3 regions of the Photobacterium swingsii genome follow, and region 3 is predicted to be linked to each of the others. Evidence: predicted binding sites of a transcription regulator. Region 3 holds the regulator's gene; each other region holds the start of a gene.
The links. The regulator PurR, encoded in region 3, represses purine synthesis genes. The targets are predictions, from matches to a motif close to TNANGNAAACGTTTNCNTNA.
Positions count from the first base shown of each region.

Region 1: the regulator PurR is predicted to act here: its motif matches at 2,029-2,048, upstream of purE (5-(carboxyamino)imidazole ribonucleotide mutase).
Region 2: the regulator PurR is predicted to act here: its motif matches at 1,468-1,487, upstream of upp (uracil phosphoribosyltransferase).

Region 1 covers NZ_AP024852.1:3,753,387-3,759,339, forward strand. The annotation lists gene aroE (shikimate dehydrogenase) at 1-379, opposite strand, end outside; gene hemF (oxygen-dependent coproporphyrinogen oxidase) at 455-1,360, opposite strand; gene tsaC (L-threonylcarbamoyladenylate synthase type 1 TsaC) at 1,366-1,923, opposite strand; gene purE (5-(carboxyamino)imidazole ribonucleotide mutase) at 2,121-2,606, shown strand; gene OCU77_RS17090 (5-(carboxyamino)imidazole ribonucleotide synthase) at 2,611-3,723, shown strand; gene OCU77_RS17095 (DNA topoisomerase family protein) at 3,794-4,372, opposite strand; gene OCU77_RS17100 (DUF494 family protein) at 4,398-4,871, opposite strand; gene dprA (DNA-processing protein DprA) at 4,868-5,953, opposite strand, start outside.
Region 2 covers NZ_AP024852.1:745,385-751,337, forward strand. The annotation lists gene purN (phosphoribosylglycinamide formyltransferase) at 1-113, opposite strand, end outside; gene purM (phosphoribosylformylglycinamidine cyclo-ligase) at 126-1,166, opposite strand; gene upp (uracil phosphoribosyltransferase) at 1,601-2,227, shown strand; gene OCU77_RS03655 (uracil-xanthine permease family protein) at 2,363-3,613, opposite strand; gene OCU77_RS03660 (DUF2066 domain-containing protein) at 3,942-5,201, shown strand; gene OCU77_RS03665 (DUF2069 domain-containing protein) at 5,295-5,720, opposite strand; gene wrbA (NAD(P)H:quinone oxidoreductase) at 5,807-5,953, opposite strand, start outside.
Region 3 covers NZ_AP024852.1:2,180,404-2,186,356, reverse strand. The annotation lists gene lpdA (dihydrolipoyl dehydrogenase) at 1-1,002, opposite strand, end outside; gene OCU77_RS10155 (carboxymuconolactone decarboxylase family protein) at 1,013-1,639, opposite strand; gene OCU77_RS10150 (hypothetical protein) at 1,783-2,175, opposite strand; gene OCU77_RS10145 (TfoX/Sxy family DNA transformation protein) at 2,497-3,087, opposite strand; cyclic di-GMP riboswitch class I at 3,214-3,318, opposite strand; gene purR (HTH-type transcriptional repressor PurR) at 3,596-4,600, opposite strand; gene OCU77_RS10135 (heme ABC transporter ATP-binding protein) at 4,927-5,730, opposite strand; gene OCU77_RS10130 (FecCD family ABC transporter permease) at 5,730-5,953, opposite strand, start outside.

The DNA of each region.
Region 1 (5,953 bases), 1.6 Mb from region 3:
CACCAACCAATAAAATACGCTTTCCTTGTAAAGCGACTTGATGCTGCAATAAATCCTGAACTAAGCCTTCACCATCGGTATTGTCCCCGAGAATAATACCATCGTCGAGCTTCTTCAGTGTGTTCACCGCTCCCGCTAACCGCGCCCGCTCCGTTAGCTGTTGTGCATACTGGAACGCTTCTTCTTTGAATGGTGCCGTGATATTACAACCACGACCACCTTGTGCAAAAAAGTGATCAGCCGCCACAGTGAAACCACCAATTTCAGGCTGCTCTGCGTGATAAGCCATATCTTGAGCCGTTTGGCGTGCAAATAAAGTATGAATAAAAGGCGATTTACTTTGAGCTATAGGGTTACCAAAAACAGCGTACTGATCCATGTGGGCAAGCTTCCAATAAATAAGGGTCGATAATTCGACCCTAACACTGCATCTATTGAAGCTCAAACAGTTCGTTTACCACGTCCGCGGTTTTAAATAGTCTTGGTACAGTTTCGCTTCTGCTGAATCGGCTTCGGGTTGGTAGCTATATTCCCAACGCGCTAATGGCGGCATCGACATTAAGATTGATTCCGTACGACCACCACTTTGCAAACCAAACAAGGTGCCACGATCATAAACCAAATTAAATTCGACATAGCGGCCACGACGATAAAGCTGAAACTCGCGTTCACGCTCACCAAAGGGGAGGGTATGACGCTTTTCAACAATCGGTAGATACGCATCAATGTAGCCATTGCCGACCGCTTGCATATAAGCAAAGCTCTTTTCAAAACCCCACTCATTCAGATCATCGAAAAATAAACCACCAACACCACGCGTCTCATTGCGGTGAGGCAAGTAGAAATATTTATCGCACCATGCTTTATGGTCGGCATATACATTATCGCCAAAGGGTTGGCATAACGCTTTGGCCGTGTCATGCCAGTGCTGGCAATCTTCTTCAAAAGGGTAAAATGGCGTTAAATCAAACCCACCACCAAACCACCATACTGGCGCCTCACCTTCTTTCTCAGCAATGAAGAATCGAACATTAGCATGGGAAGTCGGAACATAAGGGTTATTCGGATGGATAACCAATGATACTCCCATGGCTTCAAAGCTACGACCCGCCAACTCAGGACGATGTGCTGTCGCAGATGCTGGCATTTGAGTGCCAAACACATGAGAAAAGTTCACACCACCTTGCTCAAATACAGCGCCGCCTCGCATCACACGACTACGACCACCACCACCTTGCTCACGTTGCCATTCATCTTGTTCAAAGCTTGCTTGACCATCTTGCGCTTCAATCGCACAGCAGATTCGATCTTGCAGGTCGAGTAAAAAGGCTTTAACCGCAGCTTTATCGACTGTTTGCATGTTGATTATCCTTGGCGAAAAACATTACCCGTGATCGCATCACGAATTTCAGATGGATTATCACGGCCGCCAGTGTCACCTTGCAAAATCGCGGGTAAACAGTGGCCAAGTTGTAATTCAACTTCTGCAGCGGTACGCCCTGGTTCTTGGCCAGATAAGTTCGCGCTCGTTGAAGTGATAGGTTTACCAAACTCACGGCATAATCGCTGAACCAGAGGATGATCCGTCACTCGCACCGCAATCGTTGAGAATTGTCCCGTTAAATAAGGAGGTACATTGGCTTTAGTTGGCATTACCCAAGTCACAGGTCCCGGCCACGTCGCTTGAATTTGCTGGCGCTGAGCCGGTGATAACTGGCTATCGTCAATGTAAGGCAACAGCTGGTCATAATCTGCTGCAATTAAGATCAGGCCTTTTTCAATTGGTCGCTGCTTAATGTCGAGCAATTTCATAACAGCTTGTTCGTTGTCGGGGTCACAGCCCACGCCAAAGACAGCTTCAGTCGGGTAGGCGATAACCTCCCCCTGTTGCAGTGCGGTGATCACTTGCGCAAAATTTTCCACGTCACCCTCATTATAATTTAGCTGATTATCATTTAACTTTCTGTTTACTAGTTTACCCACTCTCGGCAAGCAACTCCATGACGGAATTACATGAGGCAAAATCACCGACGCAAACGTTTTCCTTATCTAAAAATCACCGTATAATGCGGCCAACACGTATTCGTAGTGACATTTTAAGTTATCAACAGGAGATCGGAATGAAAGTTGGAATTATCATGGGTTCAAAATCTGACTGGCCAACCATGCAGCATGCTGCTGAAATGTTAGATCGCTTCAATGTCCCTTATGAAACGAAAGTTGTTTCAGCTCACCGTACTCCTCAACTACTTGCTGATTATGCTAACGGTGCCAAAGATCGTGGTATCAAGGTGATCATAGCAGGCGCAGGTGGTGCCGCTCACCTACCAGGTATGGCTGCGGCATTTACGAGCTTACCCGTACTCGGGGTGCCAGTGCAGTCGCGTGCTCTCAAAGGAATGGATTCACTCTTATCTATCGTTCAAATGCCAAAAGGTATCGCAGTCGGTACCCTAGCCATAGGTGAGGCCGGAGCGGCAAACGCTGGTATTTTGGCAGCGCAGATCATTGGCACACACGATGAAGACGTAATGGCAAAAGTAGAAGCATTCCGCAGTGAACAAACTGAAACCGTTCTTGCGAATCCAAATCCAGCTGAGGGCTAATCATATGCACGTACTGGTTTTAGGTGCAGGTCAGCTCGCACGTATGATGTCATTGGCAGGTGCCCCCTTAAATGTTGAGATTTCTGCGTTTGATGTCGCTAGCGAAAATATCGTGCACCCACTCACACAAACGGTGATCGGCCAAGGGTTAACCTCAGCCATTGCACGTGCAGATGTGATTACGGCAGAGTTTGAGCATATTCCACATCCGATTCTTGATGAATGTGAGCAAAGTGGTAAGTTTCTACCAACAACTGAAGCAATAAAAGCCGGTGGTGATCGCCGTATCGAGAAAGCCCTGCTCGATAATGCAAAAGTACGTAATGCAAAATATTACGTTATCAATAACCGTACCGACTTCGATGCAGCAATTCAGCACGTCGGACTGCCGATGGTACTGAAAAGTGCGCTTGGTGGTTACGATGGAAAAGGGCAATGGCGTTTAAAAGATCCCGCTCAAGTGGATACCATTTGGGATGAAATGGCACAATGCATTGACGCAACACCGAATCAAGCCATTGTCGCAGAAGAATTTGTCCCTTTTCATCGCGAAGTATCACTCGTGGGAGCCCGTGGTAAAGATGGTTCAGTTGTTGTCTACCCGCTCGCGGAAAATGTCCATACTGATGGAGTGTTAAGCCTATCAACGGCAATTGATGAAACAGCACTACAAGCACAAGCCAAGCAGATGTTTACCGCTGTCGCTAATAGCCTTGATTATGTCGGCGTGCTAGCCCTTGAGTTTTTTGACCTTGATGGTGAGCTACTGGTTAATGAAATTGCACCTCGTGTTCATAACTCGGGCCACTGGACACAACAAGGTGCTGAAACCTGTCAATTTGAAAACCATTTACGCGCTGTCTGTGGCTTACCCTTGGGTAGCACAGCCTTGATCCGCCCAACAGCGATGCTCAATATTTTAGGCGAAGACACCTTACCAGAAAGCGTCCTTGCTGAAGCAGGTTGCCATGTGCACTGGTACGGCAAAGAAAAACGAGCAGGCCGCAAGATGGGACATATCAATGTGTGTGCCTCCACGCCTGACGCCTTGATGAATAAGTTGCACGCGCTCAGCCAGCAACTGGATAGCGACGCTTTTCCCGCCCTCAAACGCTAAGGCATTTTTCTTGCCCTAAAACTACAAAAGCCAGCATTATGCTGGCTTTTTATCGACATTATCGAATAGCTTATTCGTTTGGCTCGGATTCAACGACATCCTGATACGCGTGGCACTTTCTATCGGCACACTGCAATTTCATCCCACTCACTAACTTTTTCTCAATCAGCAAACCATAGCCACAAGACTGACAGCAGCCACTTACTGGCTTGTGATTAACCGCAAAGCGACACGTCGGATACTGGTCACAGGCAAAAAACATTTTACCATAACGTGATTTACGCTCGATCAAATGCCCTTTATCACAACTTGGACAAGCGATATGGGTGTCTTCTGCTTTTTTCTCTAATGGCTCGATATGATGGCAAGTTGGGTAATTCAAACAGCCGATGAACATACCATAGCGACCTTGGCGTAATACCAGCTCATCGCTGCACTCAGGGCAAGGCTTGCCTAGGTGCTTGACAACATGGCCATCATTTTGATGAAGCGGCTGAATAAACTCACAACTTGGGTATTGGCTACAACCTAAAAAAGGCCCACGCTTACCAAAGCGCATGGTTAATTCACTGCCGCACTCAGGACACGCTTGGTGTTCTAATGCATGTTCATGAGTAGCAAAAAGTTCTTGGTCAATTTTCCCAGACATGGTGATTTACGCTGCCGTTAACAAATTAGTGAATGTAGCCGTCTTCCATGCCATACAACAGCTCTTCCATCTGGCTGTAAGCACTTTCATTACCCGGCGCATTGAATAGCACCATCAAGATAATCCATTGAAGGTCATCTAAGATAAATTCATTGGTTTCGAGTTCCATAACACGATCGATCACCATTTCGCGAGTGTCGGCACTCAACACATGAATTTGCTCTAGGTAAATTAAGAAGCCACGACAAGCAACGTCAAGGCGTGCCATCTCTTGTGGGGTGTAAATACGAATCGACGTCACCGCACTCACATTCATGTACGGATGCTGTTCAGTTTCTTGTAGCGCAGCCAGCTTTTCTAACCAAGAAAGAGCTTTGTAAATATCTTCTTGATGAAAGCCCGCTCGAAGTAGCTCATCGGATAGTTCTTCCTGATCAACCAACAGCTCAGCATCGCTGTGTATATAGGTTTCAAACAGGTACATTAAGATATCCATCATGACTTGCCCCTCCTCGTTTTGATATAGCCACCGGGTACTGAGGTAACAAACCCAAGTAATTCTAGCTCTAATAATTGCATCATTACTTCGTGTACGGGTTGTTCACTACGTTCAGCAACCACATCTACGGGTGTTGCTTCATTGCCTACGGTAGCCAACAAGGCTGGAAATGGCAATTGCTGATCTTCACCCTGTGGCAGAGTTTGGCTTAATTGACTATTTATTGCGCACTCTGTCAGTGCACCTACCTCCTCAAATATATCGACCGGGGTTTCTACCAATTTAGCACCCGATTTAATTAATGCGTTACAGCCGCGACTTTCTGGGTGACGAATCGAACCGGGTAGGGCAAAGACTTCTCGCCCTTGTTCGAGCGCGTAACGCGCAGTAATCAGTGAACCACTCTTTTCTGCTGCTTCTATAACTAATACGCCCACCGACAAGCCGCTGATCACTCTATTACGTCGAGGAAAGTTTTGCGGGCGTGGTTTTTCGTCAGGCCAGAACTCAGACACTAACGCACCTTGTTCTTTTATCTTAGCGGCTAAACCTCGATGACGAGCAGGGTATATCTGTGACAACCCCGACCCGAGGACAGCCAGCGTCGCGCCGCCATGCTTTAAGGCTCCGCTATGGGCTTGACCATCAACCCCTAAAGCTAATCCACTGGTCACCACATAATTACCTGCCACTAAAGCGCCAGCAAAATCATAAGCCGACTCACGGCCATCAATGCTGGCGGCTCGGCTGCCAACAATGGCCAGTTGTGGCGCACTTAAATACTCCACTTGCCCACACACAAACAAAACAGGCGGAGCTGCCGCAATTTGCTTCAATAGCGTCGGGTAGTAGGGGGAATCTAAGGTCAGAATGGTATTGTCGTTTTGCTCTGCCCACATCAGGCAACGATCAATACGAGCCTGGTGGGGTACACGAAATAGGGCTATCTGCGAACGTGATAAGCCAAGTGACATTAATTGGTCAGTCGACATAGCACGTAACTGCGTTGGCGTACCATGCTGTAATAAACGACTCACCTTCACACCGCCCACTTGAGGAATAGCGGTGAGTGCAAGCCAGTC
Region 2 (5,953 bases), 1.4 Mb from region 3:
TTAGATAGTACAGCGGCGACTTTTGCATTTGCAATCGCGCCATTGTCACAAGCATCTAAGATTGCTTGAAGGTTCGAGCCATTTCCTGAGATCAGAACAACGATATTTTTCATTGCCGTACTGCCTTACTTGATTTCAACTTGCTCTTCGCCAGCGCCTACATTGGCAATTTCACCTAGCAACCAAGCATTCTCGCCTTCTGCTTTTAGAATTTCGATTGCTTGTGCTGCTTGCTCTTGAGGGAGTGCGATAACTAAGCCAACGCCACAGTTGAAAGTACGGTACATTTCGTAAGTTTCAACGTTACCAGCCTGTTGTAGCCAGTTGAAGATTGATGGCCACTGCCAGCTTGAACCGTCAACAACGGCTTTTGTTCCTTCAGGTAATACGCGCGGGATATTTTCCCAGAAGCCACCACCTGTAATGTGAGAAATCGCGTGAACATCGCAGCTTTCCATCATTTTCAGGGTCGACTTAACGTAAATCTTAGTCGGTGTTAGCAGGTGTTCTGCTAATGACTTGCCTTCAAGTTCTTCGTTTAGGTCCGCATTTGAAACTTCGATGATTTTACGGATTAACGAGTAACCGTTTGAGTGTGGGCCACTTGAGCCAACTGCGATTAGCGCATCGCCAGCTTTTACTTTTGTACCATCGATAACTTCTGATTTTTCAGCAACACCGACACAGAAACCCGCAACGTCGTAATCTTCACCGTGGTACATGCCTGGCATTTCTGCCGTTTCACCACCGATCAAAGAACAACCTGATTGCACACAGCCTTCACCGATACCCGCAACAACAGCCGCTGCTGTATCGATATCGAGTTTGCCTGTCGCATAGTAATCAAGGAAGAATAGCGGCTCTGCGCCTTGAACGATAAGGTCGTTCACACACATAGCAACAAGGTCGATACCAATGGTATCGTGTTGTTTCAGATCCATCGCCAAACGTAGTTTTGTTCCTACGCCATCGGTGCCTGATACCAATACTGGCTCTTTATACTTGGTTGGTAGTGAGCATAAAGCACCAAAACCACCAATGCCGCCCATGACTTCAGGACGACGAGTGCGCTTAACCACACCTTTAATACGATCAACCAATGCATTACCCGCATCGATATCAACACCAGCATCTTTGTAACTAAGAGAAGAATTATTGCCGCTCACAAGAGTTTCCTCACGGTATGTACACCAAACACATTAAATAATCGTACTGATTAGGCGATTATTTAATGCTGCTGAAGTAGAAACCGTGGGTATGATAACAGCAGTCGTGGCGGAAAGGGAAACGTTTGCGTCAATATTTTTTGTTTGGCCATTTTCCGTAATAGTACTCGCTTTTTCGACCATTTAGGCTGGTGGTAAACAACGCGATGCGAATAACTGGGTGGATAAATGGCGGGGTCGATTGCTTGGATTGAATGATGGGTTATGGTTTAAGCCGGATTTATCGAGAGAAAAAACAGATTCAGACAAACGTTTGCTTAAAGAAGCAACAAACACGCAAAAAAAGCGTATTTAAGTGAATGAGTCGCTAAAATTTATAAGGGTATCGTGTACAATAGCTCGATTTTATATTTTTTTGCTGTTAGGAGTCACAGATGAAAGTCGTTGAGGTTAAACACCCGCTAGTAAAACATAAGATTGGCCTTATGCGTGAAGGTGATATCAGCACTAAGCGTTTCCGTGAATTAGCGACGGAAGTTGGTAGCTTGCTGACTTATGAAGCAACGGCAGACTTCGAAACGGAAAAAGTGACGATTGATGGTTGGAATGGTCCAGCAGAAATCGATCAACTGAAAGGTAAAAAAGTAACAGTAGTGCCAATTCTTCGTGCTGGTCTAGGCATGATGGATGGCGTACTTGAGCACATGCCAAGCGCACGTATCAGTGTTGTTGGTATCTACCGTGACGAAGAAACACTAGAGCCAGTACCTTACTTCAACAAACTAGCATCTAACATTGATGAGCGTATCGCACTGGTTGTTGACCCTATGCTGGCAACTGGCGGTTCTATGATTGCAACACTGGATCTTCTTAAAGAGAAAGGCTGTAAATCATTCAAAGTACTAGTACTTGTTGCTGCGCCTGAAGGTATTGCTGCACTAGAAAAAGCGCACCCTGATGTTGAACTTTACACCGCTGCAATCGATGAGAAGCTAAACGATAAAGGTTACATCGTTCCAGGTCTTGGTGATGCAGGTGATAAAATCTTCGGTACTAAATAAGCCGAATTGATTTATAAATAATGAAAAGCCGAACTTAGGTTCGGCTTTTTTGATCTTGTCATTTAAGCGATTAGTTTGGCTTAGATAAAAAACGGCAACCATCTTGGTTGCCGTTTTTATGCTTGTTAATAGCAGTTATTTTTCAATGCTATCAATTTGTGCATTATCAACAACGTGTGATTCACCGAGATCGTTGGGTAACACAAGGTTAAGCAAGATAGCGACAATACCGCACAAACTTACACCTTGAAGGCTGAATTCGCCGATACCAAAAGCCATACCGCCAATACCAAATACTAAGGTGACGGCCACAATCACTAGGTTACGTGCTTTATGAAGATCAACTTGGTTTTTAATCAGTGTGTTTAAGCCGACGGTAGCAATTGAACCAAACAGTAGAATCATGATGCCGCCCATTACAGGAACGGGGATAGTTTGTAGTACTGCGCCAAGTTTACCCACAAACGCCAGTACCAGTGCCGTTACGGCTGCCCATGTCATGATGATAGGGTTAAAGGCTTTGGTTAGCATTACTGCGCCCGTAACTTCTGAGTATGTAGTATTTGGTGGCGCGCCAAACATAGATGCTGCAATGGTTGCGATTCCGTCGCCTGCCATTGTGCGGTGTAGGCCCGGCTTTTTCAGGTAGTCTTTACCAGTAACGTTTGAAATGGCCAGCATATCCCCGACGTGCTCTACCGCAGGTGCAATCGCAACAGGGATCATAAATAGCACGGCATTGATATTGAACTCAGGGAAAGTGAAGTTAGGCATCGCTAACCAACTTGCCTGTGTAACAGGTGTGAAGTCGACAACACCAAACCCTAGGCTCACACAATAACCAGCCACGACACCCGCCATGATAGGTACTAGCTTAAAGAAGCCTTTTGCGAAAACACTGAATGCAATCGTGGTTAATAGAGAAGCTGCTGAAATCCAAATGGCAGCGTCACCGTTTACCAGTTGAATACCGCCGTCTCCACTTTTACCCACCGCCATGTTGACTGCAGCAGGTGCTAGGCCTAAACCTATCACCATGATCACAGGGCCAACGACAACAGGAGGTAGCAATTTATGGATGATACCTACACCGCGTACCTTAATCACCGCGCCCATCAAGACGTATACGATACCCGCCATCATAAGGCCACCCATGGTGCTAGCCACACCCCAAGTTTGGATGCCGTACATAATAGGAGCAATAAAAGCGAAAGATGAAGCGAGGAAGATAGGAACAGAGCGTTTGGTGATCACTTGGAAAAGAAGGGTACCTATACCCGCACCAAATAGGGCGACATTGGGGTCGAGGCCAGTCAGTAACGGAACCAGCACTAATGCACCGAATGCGACAAATAACATTTGTGCGCCTTGGAGTACCTGCATCATTTTTTCACCCACCTTGTCTAAATTTGGTTTTCTAAAAATAAAATCGCGCAATCCTATCACAGCAGCAAACGATTACCTATGCTTTGAAATAGAGTTTTTTCTATCACTGATGTGGATTAATCCCTTTTGTACGAGGTATCACTAATTCCTGTAAGCGATGCAATATTTCACTTTGGTTTTGTGGTGATAGCGTACTTTTTTCCTATAGAAGCCTGTTATTAAGACGTAAAGGTATAAAAACATGAAGATTGACTAAAATCTGTCACGATATCGGGGCTAAGAGGTTGCTGCTGATAGGCAAATCACCTTATGATCGGAACATATCTAGATGATGAATGAGTTTTCTATGCTGCGTTTTGCTTTTTTTATGTTGGCGTTATTGGCGTTGCCTTTGAATGCTGCCACAGTGAATAACTTGTATCAGGCTCAGGTTGTACTTCCTGACACTGATAAGCAATCGGAACAAACCGCTCGTCAGCAAGGCTTAGAGCAGGTGCTGGTGAAGGTGTCTGGTCAAAGTAAAGTCGTCGACAATGAGGTCATTCGTAAGGCACTAACGAATTCTAGCCAATACATCAGCCAATTCGGTGTTGGCTCACTGAATGGTCAGCAGACTTTAGACATGACGTTCGATCGCGTGCAAGTTCATAATTTATTAACTCAAGCTAACGCAACGTTATGGAGCGATCAGCGCCCAGCTGTGTTGGTGTGGTTAGTGAAAGAAAATAACCGTGAACGTGAAATTGTGTGGGATCAATCGAGCAACCCGCTGCAAACAGAAATGAATGCTGCGGCGAATCAACGTGGTGTGCCTATCTTAATGCCTATTGGTGATTTTGAAGATATTACCGCAGTGAGCGTGCCTGATTTATGGGGTGGTTTCGTAGAACCTGTTGCCAATGCAAGTTTGCGTTATAACCCTGAAGCCATTTTGATTGTTCGTGCTCGTGAAGATGGTAGTAATGTTTCATTATCTTGGCAGCTTTTTGAGCAGTCGGCCGATCGTTTAGTTGCATCACAAGTGGTGCCAAAGGAAGGCCAGGTAAGCGGAGAGTTAGTCGCTGCTACTCGTGATATGGTTAATCAAATTGCGGATCAACTCGCGGCAAAATACGCAGTGCAGCTTGGCGGAGAAAGCCGAGGTTTATTTAGCATTAGTGTTGCTAACATTCAGACAACAGAAGACTTTTTCACGCTTGAACGTATGCTAACAAGCTTGAGCTCTGTTGCGTCGGTGGATGTACAGCGTCTACATGCTGATCAGGTGTTATTTGGTGTGAACTTACTGACAACAGAAGAGGCCTTCAAACGCGAACTTTTGTTAGATCGTCGTATTAGTCAGGTTTCTGAGGGGAGTTACACAGGTCAGGCTTTGGCTGGTAATGATATGGATGCAAGTGGAAGCAGCGACAATCTAGATGTGACGCGTTCAAATGAAGATGTCACTACCAATACTGTGATTGTGGGTGATGGTACAAATTCGCCAGCAGCGGTCATACCTGCGCAAAGCGATATCGCTCTGCCAACACGCTCTGAGGTGGTGCCATCAAGCGTATCGGCAGACAATCAGTTTTATTGGCAGCCATAATCATTAGTGCTGCACGTGTATTGAATTAGAGAACCTTTAAAAGAAACGGCTGCATTTATGATGCAGCCGTTTTATTTTGTGTGGATGTAGATGTTACTTGTCTTGATGCCTTGCTCGCTCTTCTTTTTCAACTTGCGACAGGCGCGGCAGTTTTGTGCCTAGCTCTCGGCCGCGTTGGCGAGCAAAAATGATATTGCCAACAAAGGCACAAGATGTAATCACAAGCTCAACGGCGGCGAGCCAGCGCTCTGCAGGTTCCACCCATAGAATGGTCAGTGCATGCAGAAAATAAAACATCAAAATGAAATTTGCCCATGCATGGGTATAAGGTTTCGCTTCTAGTATTCCCTTTAATGGCAATAGCAGCGGGAATACCCACATAATCATAATAACGATGTTATTAAGATGAGGGTGTGGCGAAATGACACCTTGCCATAGCGCCACCCATAGCAATAAGCTCAGGTTGCTGGTTAGCGCAAAGTAACGTAGGTTTTGAGTTAAGGGTTGCATTGCGATCATGAACACCTTCCTTGTTAATCTCGATGATCCGTTTTGTTGCTAAAGTCGCTTGTGAAGTCGGTATATTGACTGAGCTCACCACGTACTTATTCCGCGAGTTTCTTCGCCGTTTGTGCCAGACGTTTGCCTAACGCTTGTGCCAATGACATTTCATCTTGATGTAATCCAGCCCCCAGGTTCAAGTGAGAAGCGCCATAGGGTGTACCACCATGCTCTGTGGTGTGCAGTTGCGG
Region 3 (5,953 bases):
CTCAACAGAATCGTGAGGTTCAATTTTATCGATGACTGTATGAACGCGCGCCATGACCTGCTCAAAATTGACGCTTACACCACCAGTGGTAATACCGAATTCCTTCGCTCGGGTAATTTCCGACATGGCATGTGCCGCGCGGATAACAGCCTTAGAGGGCACACAGCCTGTATTTAAGCAATCACCACCCATCTTATGGCGCTCAATTAAGGTCACTTTTGCTTTTACTGCAGCTGCAATATAGGCGCTGACTAAGCCACCTGCACCCGCCCCAATGACGACCATGTTTTGATCGAATTTTTCAGGCGGTGTCCAGTCAGCATATACGCGGCGCTGCTCGATAAGGCCCATGACAAATTTTGCGACCAGTGGAAAAATCCCTAATAGCGCGAGAGAAATAAGCACGGGAGCTGAAATGATGCCACCGAGCGATTCGATTTCACCAAGTTGTGTACCTGCGTTGATATACACAGCAGTACCGGCCAGCATCCCGATTTGGCTGACTAAGTAAAAGAGTTTGGTTGATAGTGGCGTTAACCCCATTAATAGGTTCACCAGAAAGAATGGGAACACTGGGATTAATCTGAGTGTGAATAGATAAAAAGCACCGTCTTTTTTAATGCCAGCATTGATAGGCGCAAGACGATGGCCGAATTTCGCCTGTACCCAGTCGCGAAGAATATAGCGGCTAAATAGGAAAGCGAGTGTTGCACCAATAGTACTTGCGAACGAGACTAGGATTAGACTCCACCAAAAACCAAATAATGCCGCGCCAAGTAGCGTCATAATTGCAGCACCGGGTAAGGAGAGTGCTGTTACAACGATATAAATAGCAAAGTACACTAAACTCGCAAAGAAGGGACGTGCAGCTATCGTGTCTTGCAGCGCGACTTGTTGTGCCTTTGCTTGCTCTAAGGTGAAGTACTGACCCAAGTCGAACAGGAACCAACTTCCAATAAGCGCGGCAATGACGGTAATGAGCAGTAGTTTCTTTCTATCCATGAGATAACTCCTACGATTTACTCTGTGGTGGTTCTTGCTGCTGAGCCGATGAGGTGTCTGGTTCATCGGCAGTAGCGGTGCTTTTAAGTGCTGATGTTGTCGGCACAGAGCAAAACCCTTGTGCAGGTACATCAAGCGCGGTATTAAATTTGGCAGATAGGTTTTGGAAGGCGATCAGGGCAGTAAGTTCTACTAGGCTATCTTCGTTAAACCATTGCTGTAGATCAGATAGCATGTCTTCTGTGACTTTTTGCCCTGTAATGGTCATCGCTTCAACATAATGCAGCACTGCGATTTCTTCGTCAGTGAATAGGGCGCTGTTTTGTTGCCATTGAGAAAGGGCTTTGATCTTTTCAACAGAATCGCAACGCTCGGCTAGACGCATTCCGTTAGCATCGACGCAAAATTCACAATCGTTTAGTTGTGAAACGCGGACACAAACCAAAGATCGTGTAACCGGTGAAAGTGGTGAATGGCGGCGATCTAGGTAGCCAAAAAATCCAGCGACCAACCAAAAGAGTGGCGGGCGGCGTCCCCAAAGTAAAGACGGGTTGAGTTCTGCGCCGAAATTACGTTTTTGTAGCCAAAGTAATGGGCGGACAAAGATTGAATATTTGTTTTTTTTCGCGAGGCGCACTGCGTCGTTTCCTTATGAACACATGATATAGCACCAATGCTATACCAAGGTAATAAAGGAGACCCAACCAAGGGCGCAAATATTTCAATTAATTAGGAAAAAATTGAAAATCGTGATTAATTGCGCGTATTTTGAACGAACGGCTAATTAATGGCGACTTCAACAGCACGGCTACGTTCTTGCTGCACAACGCGGTTATCGGGGATTTCTGAAAAAGCGATATAGGCTGATGCCAGAATTGGTAGGCAAGCCAGTACCAGCGTTTTGCCGATATGGTAATTACGGTACCAATATTTACGTGCCCGGATTTTTAGTAATCCTCCCCAAATGACTAGAATGACATTAAAGCCACCGACTAGGGTAAATATGTCGATAAGCACATCAAGGGGAGCGAGTTGCTGAGAAACAAGTAGCATTACAAAGGCAGGGGGGAGTAGGCTAAGAATAACAAAGGCGCGGAGGAGTTTCGGCCATTTGCAAAATTTATCCTTAAATATGTGGTCTGCTTGCCCAGGAAAAGGCTTTGAACAGAGCATACTGGCCTCACTTTTTAGCAATCTCAAAGACCGCAAGTTAGTTATGGTCGCTATAGTGACGACATATTATTGACGTCGATTTAACTGCAACAGTTACCATAAGTAGTTGAAAACAAAAAATTGACGGTTTTCACACCGCCAGCAGCGGTTATTTTACTTATTTAGGGGGGGATTAAAAGTTAACTGATGCTTTTGTGAACAGTATTTGTGAGTAGAGTCAATCTTTGACGTAATCCTGACATTGGGTGGGCTAAAGCAACAAAAAACGAGGCATCAGCCTCGTTCTTATTGTAGCAAAAGTGTCGTTGTTCACCCGACTCCCTAGGGTAACAAACCTAACAATTCACCACGTCTGGTTTCACTGATTACAGACCAGTGTCTGCCGCTGATCGCGCCTTCTAAAGCCCAAAGCAACTCAATGTTGAGATTATTATCATGCGTATCGAGTAATGCTTTGTATGCGTCGATAGCGCCGACCTCAACAAGCTTCTCGACAGTATCAATACCCACTTTTTTTAGCATGCGCTCATTGGCTAATCGTAAATTTGGCAAATCTTTAATGCGAGATGGGCCAATTTTGCTTTTTGTTTCTTTGTCGTTCTTCGCACCTTCTAGTGAGCCTTGTGCGTATTCAATAATCATTTCTGGTGTATTCCACCAGATATCAGGAATAGCAAAATGTTTAGTTACTACGGGAAAACCGCGTTTCTCGTAAACATAAGGTGATAGATTGGCTTCTTTAAATACTTCAATGTTTTTTGCATTAGCGCGGAGGTGTAATTTGTTTTTTACCACCAGAGCAAACATTGTTTCGCCTGCAAAAATGCCAAAACCGCCAAACATTGATCGTGATTTAACACTGCCAAAACAATCGAATAATTTTAGGGTGTCTTTAAGTATTGGTTTATCCATGCGACTTCTCGGTGAAATAAATCTTGGGAGTCACCTAACATATAAGCGAGGAGTTTAGGTTAGCAAAGCACACTTAATGTATGTCAAAAGCATGTCAAACCCAAAAGCAGGTTTTGCGTTAAATCCATCGGTAACCCCGCTACCTTGAAAGTGTTAATGTTTATCGAATAACACTCTGTTAGGCCGGAAGCTTTGCGTCCCACTTTTTCAAATGGTTTGCCCTGTTCGTGACGTAATAAGCATATCGTAAATAGCAGAAAAGCGTTTACCCTGGGCTGGGTGAAATGTGATATTGCTTCAATTATTACTGTTCTGTGGAGAGAGAATATTCAGGAATGAAATGAATATCTTAGCAAATGAAAGATATTTATTTGAAATTCAAAAGTAATATTATTGTTACATATTAAATATTTATGTAAAAAAGGAAGATTTAACCGCATGTTAACGCAAAAAAAAGCCGACGGTTAGATACCGTCGGCTATTCAATTTTTATGCGTAAAGCGAATAATTAATTCAGTTTATGAACGGATTTACGCACTACTAATTCAGGCGACATTTCGAAAATGCGGTTTTCGTGTTTTTTGTCTTTCACACGCTCCATTAAGATTTCAATCGCAGTTTTGCCTAAACGGCGTTTAGGCTGGTGGATTGTTGTTAATGGAGGCGAGAAGAAAGGCGCGAGTTCGATATTATCGTAACCAATAATCGAGATATCTTCAGGAACACGAATTCCATGTTGAACAAAAGTACTGATCATCGCCATTGCCATAATGTCATTAAAACAGAATATAGCAGTCGGACGTTCTTTCATTGCGATGAACTGTTCTGCGGCTTTAACGGCCGTTTCACATTCGAAGTCACCTTCGATGACCCAATCTTCATTCACTGATAGATTTGCTTCGTCCATGGCCTTTTGGAAGCCTTTTAGACGCTCACGACAGGTTGACTTCTCATTGTGTCCAGATAGGCAACCGATTTTGGTATGGCCATTCTCAATAAAGTGTTTGATAGCAACATAGCCACCAATTGCTGCGTTATCTTGGATTTTATCCGTGTGTGGGCTTTCTGGACCCCAGTCCATCACTACCATAGGTAGATCGTTTTGACGCTCTAGCAAATCTAACAGACGTTGATCGAGGTCTGAACACATCACCATTAAGCCATCAACGCGCTTTTCTGCTAGCATGCGTAGGTAATCGCGCTGCTTAGAAAGGTTACCTTCTGTGTTACACAGAATGAGGGTATAGCCTTCTTTGTAGCAGTATTCTTCAACACCATGTACAACTTCGGCGAAGAAGGGGTTGGTTGATTTAGTCACCAACATACCAATAGTGCGCGTAGTGTTACATTTCAGGCTGCGAGCAACAGCACTTGGGGCGTAGTTAAGTTCATCAACAGCCGTTAACACTTTCTTTTGCGTTGCTTCTGCGACGAAGCGTGTTTTATTTATCACGTGAGAGACTGTTGTTGTTGAAACACCAGCCATACGTGCAACATCTTTAATCGTTGCCATATTTATTCTTCTAATAATTGGAATAAAGAGGATCTTTCTAAGCCAAGCACTGTGCTTACTCTTGCATATTGAGTGCTACGTGCTGCTTGAGACCTTGTATAAACGTTAAAAGCCGCTTCTCAGATGAGCGGCTTTTATGGATTCGGTAGCGTTACATTGTTAATCGCTTGCGTTCACATTTTACTGAGTGTAGCGCACAGTGCAACGTTTCTGTCTCTCAAGATGGCAATACTTGATAAACATCAACATAAACAATGTAAACTGAGTAAAATTTGATGCATCAGTATGCATTTATGTGTGCATTATAGAGATTACATAACCAGACGCTATAGAATTATCGGGTGTTGTAAGCTTGGATGCTCAGTGATGGTTACTGGCCAACCGTAAACACGTTCAATATTTTTAGGCTCAAGTGCCTGCCAAGCATCACCATCAGCTTGTATTTTTCCCTCGTTCACTATCACCAAACGGTCGGCATATTGTGCCGCAAGATTAAGATCATGCAAAACAATGATAACGGCAGCCCCTTCTTTTGCCATGCTTTGCGCAAGCTGCAATGTTTTATGTTGATGCGCTAAATCGAGTGCTGACGTTGGTTCATCGAGCATCAAAATTGCATTTTCCTTGGCTTCGCTAAGCTGGGTAAGTACGCGAGCAAAATGGACCCGTTGCTTCTCGCCACCAGATAGCGAGGGATATAGACGGTTTGATAGGGCCGTCACCTCTGTCTTTTCCATCATACTGGCCGCTGTTTTGCTGGCCTGTGCGCGAGTGAGATCCAGCGGTAAAGCGCCTAATTCAGCCACTTCTTGGGCAGTAAAAGCAAAACTTAAACTACTGTGCTGTGGTAAAACAGCTAAATACTTCGCCAATTCTTTCGCTGACCACTGAGCATGGGTTTTCCCCTGAATGCTAATGTCACCACCTGCATCTAATTCACCACAAAGCACTTTTAGTAACGTACTCTTCCCAGCGCCATTTGGACCAAGTAACGCCGTGACTTCACCATGTTTGATTTCTATATCAAAGTTATCAAGTAAGGTCTTGCCGCCTAGGCCTAAATGCAATCCTTTTGCTGCAATTGCGATCTTATCCTGGGATTGAAATCGAGAAGATGAAAAACCAGCCATCATGACAGGCGTCCTTTTTGTTTAACCAATAACATAATGAAGAATGGCGCACCTAAAATAGCGGTAATGATGCCGACAGGCAGTTCGGCAGGGGCGGCTATAACGCGGGCAATCATATCTGCAACTAATAAAATCAAAGCACCCAATAACGCCGATAGAGGTAGCAATGTTTTATGGTTAGGGCCTGAAAGCATGCGGCCTAAGTGTGGAATGATTAGGCCGA